3 regions of the Mycolicibacterium boenickei genome follow, and region 2 is predicted to be linked to each of the others. Evidence: predicted binding sites of a transcription regulator. Region 2 holds the regulator's gene; each other region holds the start of a gene.
The links. The regulator LexA, encoded in region 2, represses DNA repair genes until DNA is damaged. The targets are predictions, from matches to a motif close to CGAACANNTGTTCG.

Region 1 (3,274 bases), 280 kb from region 2:
GCCAGCTTCGCGACCGGCGACGGTGCGGGCTTGCCGCGCCGCCCGGCGGCCGCGTCAGGCCGGGTCAGGACCGCGACCACGTCGTGACGGGGCGAGTCGATCAGCCGCTGCAACGACGGGAGGGCGGGCTCTGGGGTTCCGGCAAAGACAAGACGCACCGAAACAGTCTAGGTATCCAGGGCGCTGCTCCCCTAATACGTCGACTCATCGATGTCGGGTCGGCGGACTTGCATCCGGATGTTCTCAGCGCCACCGCAGAGCCGCGTTCACAGGCACGATTCCGCACATAGGTGATTTCAATCATGCTGCGCGTCAGCGTGGTTGTGATTGAGCGGGCGGTTTCTACCCGTCGTCGGCTTCGTCTGGGGGAATGAGTAGTTCTTCGGGGTGGAAGTGGTGGTTGAGGGTGTCTTGGCCGGTGTTCATCAGGGGTGCTGGGTGCCAGTGGATGCGGCCGGTGTCGGGGTCGATGGTGGTGGTCCAGCCGAGTCCGACCAGGCGGTTGTCGGGTCCGCAGCCCAGGGCGAGGTCGGGGGCGTCGGTGTGGCCGCCGTGTTGCCAGTCGGCTCGGGCGTGGTGGACCTCGCAGCGGTCGGCCGCGGCGGTGCATCCGGGGCGGGTGCAGCCGCGGTCGCGGTTGTAGAGCAGCAGGCGTTGGGCTGTGGTGGCCAATCGTTTGGTGCGGGCCAGGTATAGCGGTTCGGCGGTGTGGCGTTTGTAGACGGTGAGGTAGTGAAAGCTGTGTGATGCCAATCGGATCAGGTCGTTCATCGGCATCCGCAGGCCCGCGCCGGTGACGGCGATGCCGGCGCCGGCTTCCAGTTCGGCCAGGGTCGTGGAGACCACCACGGTGACCGGGAGGCCGCCATGCTGGCCGAGTCGTTTGGACATCAGGACTTCCCGTAGCGCGACTTTGAGGGCGTCGTGGTTGCGTTGGGCTTGGGTCCGGGTGTCCCGGTCGGCGGCGGCCTGCTGGGCGTGTGCGGCTTGAGCCGTGGCCTGCTCATGAGAGGTCTGCTGCTCCTCGCAGGCGTCGAGTTCAGTCTCCTCATCAACGAGAACGGCGGCCTCGGAGTCGGTCACGTCAGGCCCGGACACGTCAGGCCCGGGCACGCCGGCCTCAGCGGCAGGGGTGTCGGTCTGGCGCGCGGCGTCGTCTGTCTCGGTCTGGTCGTCGAGTGGGTTGGGTGTGGGGTTGTGGATGGGTTCGGGGTCGGCGGGGTTGTTGATGCCCGGGGCACCCCAGACGCCGGTGACGGTGGTCAGGTACGCCGCGGTCTCAGGGTCCAGCCAGCCCTGGACATGCACCAGTCCGTCGGCGTCCTGTGTGCCGATCCGCAACCCCCGCAGATGCGCCGCGACATCAGGCGAGTCGCCGTCCTGGTTGAGCAGATAGAGCAGTTTGTCGGCAGCGGCTTTGAGGGTTTCGGGGGTGTCGCGGGTGGCGGCGGCGACCAGGTCGGATTCGATCTTGCCGAGTTCGGCGGTGTTGACGTATTTTTCGGCCTTGGCCACGGTGTCGCGGATGATGGTGATGTGGTCGGTGTTGATCGTGCCGGCCAGCAGCGCCTGGGCACACGCGGGAAACAGCGGGTCGAGCACCTCACCGCCGATGGCATAGCGCGGCCCGAGAGCGGCGGCGGCGGCCACCCGCCGGGAAGCTTCCCTGCCGCTGATCCGCATCCGGGTGGCCAGTACGTCTTTAAAGGATTTCCCGCCGATCTCATGCGGGCTGGCCTGCGCCATCAGGGCGGCCTGGATCCGGTGATCGATCAGCGCCTCGGTACGGGCGAGCCGTTCCCGCGCGGACTGCAGCGCCAACAACTCCGCGGTGTCCAACCCGGTGAAATCGACATCGGCCAACGCCGCGGTCGCGGCACGGTGACCGGCCAGCACGGACTGCACCACCTCCCGACCCTGCACCACTCCCGCCATCACCATGATTCGAACACTAGTTCGACACACTGACAGGAACACCGAGTTTGGGACTGACGTGGCCACAGTGACCAAAGTTTTTCGGCGAGCTCAGGCTGCCTGGAGCCTCGAAGCTTATTGGGGCGACCGGTAGTACTCCCGTTCCGACACCCCGGCCAGCGGCGCCAGGTACACCCACGGGATGGTTCCGGCAAGCCGGTTGAGGGTGGCGACGGCGTCGTTGTAGTACTGCCGGGCGAATGCGAGCTTGTTCTCGGTGTCGGCCAGGTTCTCCTGCAAATTCAGAAAGTTGTTCGACGAATTCAGTTGCGGGTAGGACGATCCCAGCGCCAGCACCCCGGTCAACGCCGAGTCGAGATCATGTTCGGCGGCGCTGCGCTGTTGCACCGAGGCCCCGCCGGTCGCCGAGGTCAGCGCCGCCTGGGCACTGCTGACCCGGCCCAGGACGGCCGTCTCGTGGGAGGCGAACGTCGCCACGGTCTGCACCAGCGCCGGGATCAGCGCGGCCCGGCGGGTCAGCTCGACATCGATGCCGCTCAACGCCTCGGCGACATGCACATCGGCCGCCCGCAATTTGTTGTAGCCGACGACGAACCCCACCAATACCGCGACCGCGAGCGCCAGCACCACGATCAACAGCAGTCTCACCACGATCCACCTCCTCCCCCTCCGCCGCCACCCCCGCCGCCGCCGGACGACGACGACCCGCCGCCCGACGACGAGGACGAAGACGACTGCGAGGCCGTGTATGCCCCGATCGATGACGATAGTGCCGACTCGAAGCTGTCGAAGTCCGCGCCGCCGGATCCGCCGGTGAAGCCGTGGCTGGTATCCGACGACGATGACGACGAGTTGTACCAATCCGGTTGGGGCGCCGGTGCCCCCATGGAATCCTGGTACTTCTTGGCCCACAACGCGGCGGTGCCGCCGGCCACCGCGAACGGAATGTAGGCCAGGTAGAGGTCTTTGCGGGCGGCGAAGTCGAATCTGGTCTCCGCGGAATCGGTCGACAGCAGACGGTGGAAACCCTCGGCCCGCGACCACAATTCCCGACCCTCGGCCGTTCGTCGGGTACCCACACCGCCGCGCCAGCCACGCACCGAGCACAGGAAGAACACCGCGAAGGGCAACGCCCACAACGTGATACCGAACCACAGGAAGAAACCGGCCAGTGCGGCGAAGAACGCCACCACATTGGCGACGCGGACCCACAGTTCCTTGCGCCGCCTGACCATGAAGCCGCCGTCGAACGCCCACTTGCGTACGGCCACAGCCATATCTGCCTTGGCCTTACTCAGCTTCTTGCCCGACGTCGCGGTGTTCTTGGCGGAGAACTCCG
Region 2 (3,274 bases):
GGTCGAGTACGACGAAGATCGCGCCGTGGTCAACGCCCGTTCGGAATGGGCACCGGAGTTCGCCATCTACGACCTGGCCTCGGTCGACGAGGTACTCGCCGCCGATCCCGACGATTTCGACGATGCCTACCTATGGGCCTGGATCGATGAGCCGAACGGCACGCTGCGATCCCGGTCCTTCGCCTCGCACCTGGGGATTCCCGAAGACGAGGCCACGGGGGCGGCGGCAGTGCGGATGACCGACTATCTCAGCCGCGATCTGACGATCGTCCAGGGCAAGGGCTCGGTGATCGAGACCCGTTGGAGTCCGGAAGGTTGGGTTCGCCTGGCCGGCCGCGTCGTCGCCGACGGCACCACACGGCTGGACTGAACCTGGACTACGCCTCGGCGCGGTGGGCCCGCAGCGCCTCGATCTCGCGTTCGAAGTCTTCGGCTGATGAAAATGACCGGTACACCGAGGCGAACCTCAGATAGGCCACCTCGTCCAGTTCGCGCAGCGGTCCCAGAATCGCCAACCCGACCTCGTGGCTGGGGATCTCGGGCGTGCCGAGCCCGCGGACCGCGTCCTCGACCTTCTGCGCCAGAACGTTGAGGGCGTCGTCATCGACCTGCCTGCCCTGACAGGACCGGCGTACGCCGCGAATGACCTTCTCCCGACTGAACGGCTCGGTCACCCCGCTGCGCTTCACCACGGCCAGCACGGCCGTCTCGACGGTGGTGAATCGGCGTCCGCATTCCGGGCAGGACCGCCGGCGCCGGATGGCCTGGCCCTCGTCGGTCTCGCGGGAATCGACCACACGCGAATCAGGGTGACGGCAGAACGGACAATGCATTACCGCTCCTTCGTCATGCCGCCGGACAACTAGCTCGAGCGCCCTTGAGCGTACCCGCGTTGCCCGCGGCAGACTCACCGCCGGGTCCAGTGGGGTGTAGGTGCCCACGCCGACGCCGACCAGTGTGACTGGCAGCCAGGACGATTCAGCGGTCATCGCGCTGCTCAGCCAACCGGGGCGAGCAGCGTCTGTCCCGCGTCGACGGCGGCGGAGTCGAGCTGGTTGAGATCACGGATCTGCTCGACGACCCGGGCCACCGGGGCGTCCGGCGCGACCCGCCGGGCCACCTGCTGCAGCGTTTCGCCCGACTTCACCTGGACCACCGCCAGTTCGGTCGGCGTGGGCGTCTCGGTCCCGACGACCCCGCCGAGTTGGGCCACCAGGCCCAGCCACACGGTGATGCCCGCGGCGACCAGGGCCAACAAGACGGTGGTCAACGGCGTGATGGGGCGGCTGCGATGAGATGCCCGCGACATCAGCACTCCGGTTCCGCGGTATCGGACCGAGCCGGCGGACGGCCGGGACGGCGCCGGCCGCTGGACCCGGCGCAACGGCCTGGGCGCACCGGCACCGAACTGGGCGCGGGGCGACTGCGACCGCGGAGTGGCCCGAACAGCGCGGGAACGGCTATCGGCGGGGATATCGATGATCGCCATCTGACTGCCTTTCGGTGAGACGTATTCGCTCTTGTGTTCGAACATAGTCGCTCAAGTGTTCGATGGATAGAACATGTGATCGAACTGTTGCCAAACGATAGAACAGGGCACCGACAAGTTCGGGCGGCCGAGTCCGCCGACGCCCGCGACGCGGCACCGCGCACCACCCACCTGCAGACACGCCCGCAACACGCGTCGAACACATGTTTGATTAATGTTCGACCAGCGACTACATTCGCCCTCATGAGCGACGACCGCAGCAGGGACGGCAGCACCGACACCCCGGCCGGATCGGACGGCGCGGGCCCACGCCGGGCCGAGGGCGGCCTCACCGACCGGCAACGGACGATTCTCGATGTCATCCGGGCATCGGTGACCAGCCGCGGCTACCCGCCCAGCATCCGCGAGATCGGCGACGCGGTCGGCTTGACCTCGACGTCGTCGGTCGCCCATCAGCTGCGCACCTTGGAGCGCAAGGGCTACCTGCGGCGCGACCCCAACCGACCCCGCGCCGTCGACGTGCGCGGCGCCGACGATCCGGCGGCCGCGGTGGTGTCGACCGATGTGGCCGGCTCCGATGCACTGCCCGAGCCGACGTTCGTCCCGGTGCTCGGGCGGATCGCCGCGGGCGGGCCCATCCTGGCCGAGCAGGCCGTCGAGGATGTCTTCCCGCTGCCTCGCGAACTGGTCGGCGAGGGCTCGCTGTTCCTGCTCAAGGTCGTCGGGGACTCGATGGTCGACGCCGCCATCTGCGACGGTGACTGGGTGGTGGTGCGCCAGCAGAGCGTGGCCGACAACGGGGACATCGTGGCAGCCATGATCGACGGCGAAGCCACGGTCAAGACGTTCAAGCGGACCCGCGGTCAGGTCTGGCTCATGCCGCACAATCCGGCATACGACCCGATCCCGGGCAACGACGCGGCGGTGCTCGGCAAGGTCGTCACCGTGATCCGCAAGATCTGACGAACCCAGACAAGACCCGGCCGCATCGAGATGTGGCCGGGTCCTTCCGACTCAAGTTCAGTCGGTGCGCACGAATCCGTTGGTGCGGGCGAATTCCTCACTGGCGAACCAGATCTCGGCCACCGCGTCGTCGTACTCACTGCTGTCGGGTGCCCAGTACCGGCCGGACTTCGTGTCGGCCTTGATCGGGTATCCCTCCGGCGCGCGGTTCGGGTCGTCCAGCGGCAGGTGGATCGCGGTGGCACTGGGGATCTCGTCGAGTTCGATGGCAGCATGGCGGCCGCTGTGGGACTCGCTGCCGTAGGCCTCGGCCTCGGTGATCACCCGGGTCGGCGCGGTGTCGACGTTGTCCTGATCGCTCGGCACAGCCAGGCCGCTCGGCACCGCCAGCCCGCCGAGGGCCGCGAACCCTTGCGGAGACGCGCCGCCCGCCGCACCACCGAACGCCGCGGTATCGGCCGCGTCGTCTGCGAGTTCCGCTTCGATCTCGTCCTCGGTGTCTTCGCCCTCGGCTACTTCCTCGAAGTCCGCATCGATCGGCGTGTTGAGATCGTCGTCCTCATCGAAATCGTCGTCGTCGAAGTCGTCCTCTTCGAAATCGTCGTCCTCGTAATCGTCGTCGTCTTGATAGCCGTCGTCGTAATCCTCGAAGCCCCGTTCCGACTCCGGGCCGGCCAGCCGCGCGGCATCTTCCGGCGGCTCGTCGTCATCGTCCGGGGATCCGTACCCGCCGGACGGTCGGTGGGGAGCCGCCCACTGGCTCACCGGCATCGCGATATCGGTGGGACCGTCGTACGGCGACGCCGCGCCGCCGGCCGAGTC
Region 3 (3,274 bases), 240 kb from region 2:
ACTTGGCCGGCGAATCAGGTGCCACCACAACCATGTTCAGCGCGCCCTTCGGGTTGTACCCGGTGACCGAAACGATCTCGGTCTTGGCGCGTTCGTTGGCCTGGGTCTTGGATCCGTTGATGAGCATCGGGTAGTCGCCCATCGAGCCGATGTCGATCTTCTCCGCCACCATCTGCGCGGTGATCGGGGCGCCGGTGTCATAGTCCTGCCACGTCACGTTGTACTTGGTGCCGGTGCGGGTGGTGATGTCGGCCAGCCGGCGTTCCAGATACCCCTGGGCGCGCAGCAACGTGCCTGCGGTGACGGTGTTGATGGTCTTGGACTGGTAGCCGACGACGACGTCGACAGTGTCGGCAGACTTCGTCGCCGAATCGAGAGAGCATCCGGCCGCGGCGAGGGTCAGACCGGCGGTCAGGGCGATCAGGGCTGTTTTCACTTGGGTCCTCTAGCGGATGAGGTAGGGCATGTTGACGGTGACGGCGCCGGTGGGACAGCGGGCCGCACACGGGCCGCAGTACCAGCACTCGTCGACATGCATGAAGGCCTTGCCGTTGGCGGGGTTGATGGCCAGCGAATCGAGCGGACACACGTCGACGCACAATGTGCAGCCCTCGATACACAGGGACTCGTCGATGGTCACCGGGACATCGGCGCGTTGATTGACCAGCGTCATGCATCTCTCCTAGTGAGGTTGCCGCGCATGGTGATTCGATCACCACGCATCCTGATGTACTCCAGGTCGACGGGCGTACCGTCGTCCAGACTCGTGAGCCGTTCGGCCATCAGCAGTGCCGATCCGGCCGGCACCTGCAGCGTCGCGGCGGTATGGGGATCGGCCGAGACGGCCTCCAACGCAAGGCTCGCCCCGCCCAGGCGGTGCCCGCTGACCCGTTCGATGAGCGCGAAGATGTCGTTGCTCTCCAGCGCGTGACCGATGACCTGCTCGCCGATCTCGGGGGCCAGGTACGTCAGATCCAGCGACAGCGGTAGATCGGCGAGATAGCGCAGTCTCTCGATGAACACCACCTGGGCGCCTGGTTCGAGGGCGAGCTTGCGGGCGACCGCGGGCGGGGCCGAGAGCCGCTGCACGGCACGGACTTCGTTGCGGACGTCGCCGTAGTCCTTGAAGGTCTCCTTCAGCCCCACCAACGCGTCGAGACCGTGGTCGTACTTGCGGGCCGCCACATGCGTGCCCACCTTGGTGCCGCGGTCGATCAGGCCTTCGGTCTTTAGGACGGCAAGCGCTTCCCGGATGGTGTTGCGGGACACGAAGAACTCGGCGGCCAACTCCGCCTCCGGCGGTAGGGCGCCGGCATACGTGCCCTCGTAGATCTGATGACGCAGCACATCGGCCACCTGGCGGGCCTGATCGGCACGCGCGCGGCGACTCGGCAGCGATACGGGATGAGCTTCGGGCTGCGACACGCACTCAAGGTAAATGCCATTTCAGGGCCGTCGCAGTGCGGCCGATACGCCGTCGACGCAGGTTAACCGATTGCGCCGCCGACCAAAGTGCCGTACCTGGCGAAACCGCCGCACCGGCCGGTATTACGCCACCTCGGCCCGGACCAGAATTTACAAATCGCGATGATCGAAACTCGTTGCGCCGGCTGCAAAAAACTTTGGCCTCTTTGGCCTCTCCAGTCACAATCTGAGGATTCTTGTCAGCGTGTCGAACTAGTGTTCGAATCATGGTGATGGCGGGAGTGGTGCAGGGCCGGGACGTGGTGCAGACCGCGCTGGCCGGCCACCGCGCCGCGACCGCAGCGCTGCTCGATGTCGATTTCACCGGGTTGGACACCGCGGAGTTGTTGACACTGCAGTCCGCGCGCGAACAGCTCGCCCGCACCGAGGCGATGATCGATCACCGGATCCAAGCCGCCCTGATGGCGCAGGCCACCCCGCACGAGATCGGCGGGAAATCCTTCAAAGACGTACTGGCCACCCGGATGCGGATCAGCACCAAAGAAGCCGCCCGCCGGGTGGCCGCCGCCGCCGCTCTCGGACCGCGCTACGCCATCGGCGGCGAGGTGCTCGACCCGCTGTTTCCCGCGTGTGCCGCCGCGCTGGGCGCCGGGGCGATCAACACCGACCACATCACGATCATCCGCGACACCGTGGCCAAGGTCGAAAAATACGTCAGCACCGCCGAACTCGGCCAGATCGAATCCGACCTGGTCGCCGCCGCCACCCGCGACACCCCCGAAACGCTGAAAGCCGCCGCCGACAAACTGCTCTATCTGCTCAACCAGGACGGCGACTCACCCGATGTCGCGGCGCATCTGCGGGGGTTGCGGATCGGCACACAGGACGCCGACGGGCTGGTGCATGTCCAGGGCTGGCTGGACCCTGAGACCGCGGCGTATCTGACCACGGTCACCGGCGTCTGGGGTGCGCCGGGCCTCAACAATCCGGCCGATCCCGAACCGGTCCACAACCCCACACCCAACCCACTCGACGACCCACCCGACGAAGTCGCGCGCGAGACCGACACCCCCGACACTTCCCAGGCCCCCGACGCTTCCGAGGCCAGTGCCGCGCCCGCCGGCGCCGACGTCGAGGCCGCCGAACCCGAACCCGAAGCCTCCAAGGCCGACGCCCCCTATGAGCAGGCCCCAGCCCAGCAAGCCGAACAAGCCCAGCAGGCCGCCGCCGACCGGGACACCCGGACCCAAGCCCAACGCAACCACGACGCCCTCAAAGTCGCGCTACGCGAAGTGCTGATGTCCAAACGACTCGGCCGCCACGGCGGCCTGCCGGTCACCGTGGTCGTGTCCACCACCCTGGCCGAACTGGAAGCCGGCGCCGGCATCGCCGTCACCGGCGCGGGCCTGCGGATGCCGATGAACGACCTGATCCGATTGGCATCACACAGCTTTCACTACCTCACCGTCTACAAACGCCACACCGCCGAACCGCTGTACCTGGCCCGCACCAAACGATTGGCCACCACAGCCCAACGCCTGCTGCTCTACAACCGCGACCGCGGCTGCACCCGCCCCGGATGCACCGCCGCGGCCGACCGCTGCGAAGTCCACCACGCCCGAGCCGACTGGCAACACGGCGGCCACACCGACGCCCCCGACCTCGCCCTGGGCTGCGGACCCGACAACCGCCTGGTCGGACTCGGCTGGACCACCACCATCGACCCCGACACCGGCCGCATCCACTGGCACCCACCACCCCTGATGAACACCGGCCAAGACACCCTCAACCACCACTTCCACCCCGAAGAACTACTGATCTCTCCGGAAGAAACGGACGACGGCTAGCC

Region 1: the regulator LexA is predicted to act here: its motif matches at 1,946-1,959, upstream of G6N57_RS22740 (HNH endonuclease signature motif containing protein).
Region 3: the regulator LexA is predicted to act here: its motif matches at 1,674-1,687, upstream of G6N57_RS22935 (HNH endonuclease signature motif containing protein).

The regions. Positions count from the first base shown of each region.
Region 1 covers NZ_AP022579.1:4,773,493-4,776,766, forward strand. Annotated here, with positions in the region: gene fmt (methionyl-tRNA formyltransferase) at 1-158, opposite strand, end outside; gene G6N57_RS22740 (HNH endonuclease signature motif containing protein) at 343-1,941, opposite strand; gene G6N57_RS22745 (LemA family protein) at 2,050-2,586, opposite strand; gene G6N57_RS22750 (DUF2207 domain-containing protein) at 2,580-3,274, opposite strand, start outside.
Region 2 covers NZ_AP022579.1:5,057,251-5,060,524, forward strand. Annotated here, with positions in the region: gene G6N57_RS24125 (PhzF family protein) at 1-370, shown strand, start outside; gene nrdR (transcriptional regulator NrdR) at 378-833, opposite strand; gene G6N57_RS24135 (LysM peptidoglycan-binding domain-containing protein) at 998-1,534, opposite strand; gene lexA (transcriptional repressor LexA) at 1,733-2,452, shown strand; gene G6N57_RS24145 (LGFP repeat-containing protein) at 2,510-3,274, opposite strand, start outside.
Region 3 covers NZ_AP022579.1:4,816,000-4,819,273, forward strand. Annotated here, with positions in the region: gene G6N57_RS22920 (ABC transporter substrate-binding protein) at 1-436, opposite strand, end outside; gene G6N57_RS22925 (4Fe-4S dicluster domain-containing protein) at 446-673, opposite strand; gene G6N57_RS22930 (GntR family transcriptional regulator) at 670-1,425, opposite strand; gene G6N57_RS22935 (HNH endonuclease signature motif containing protein) at 1,692-3,272, shown strand.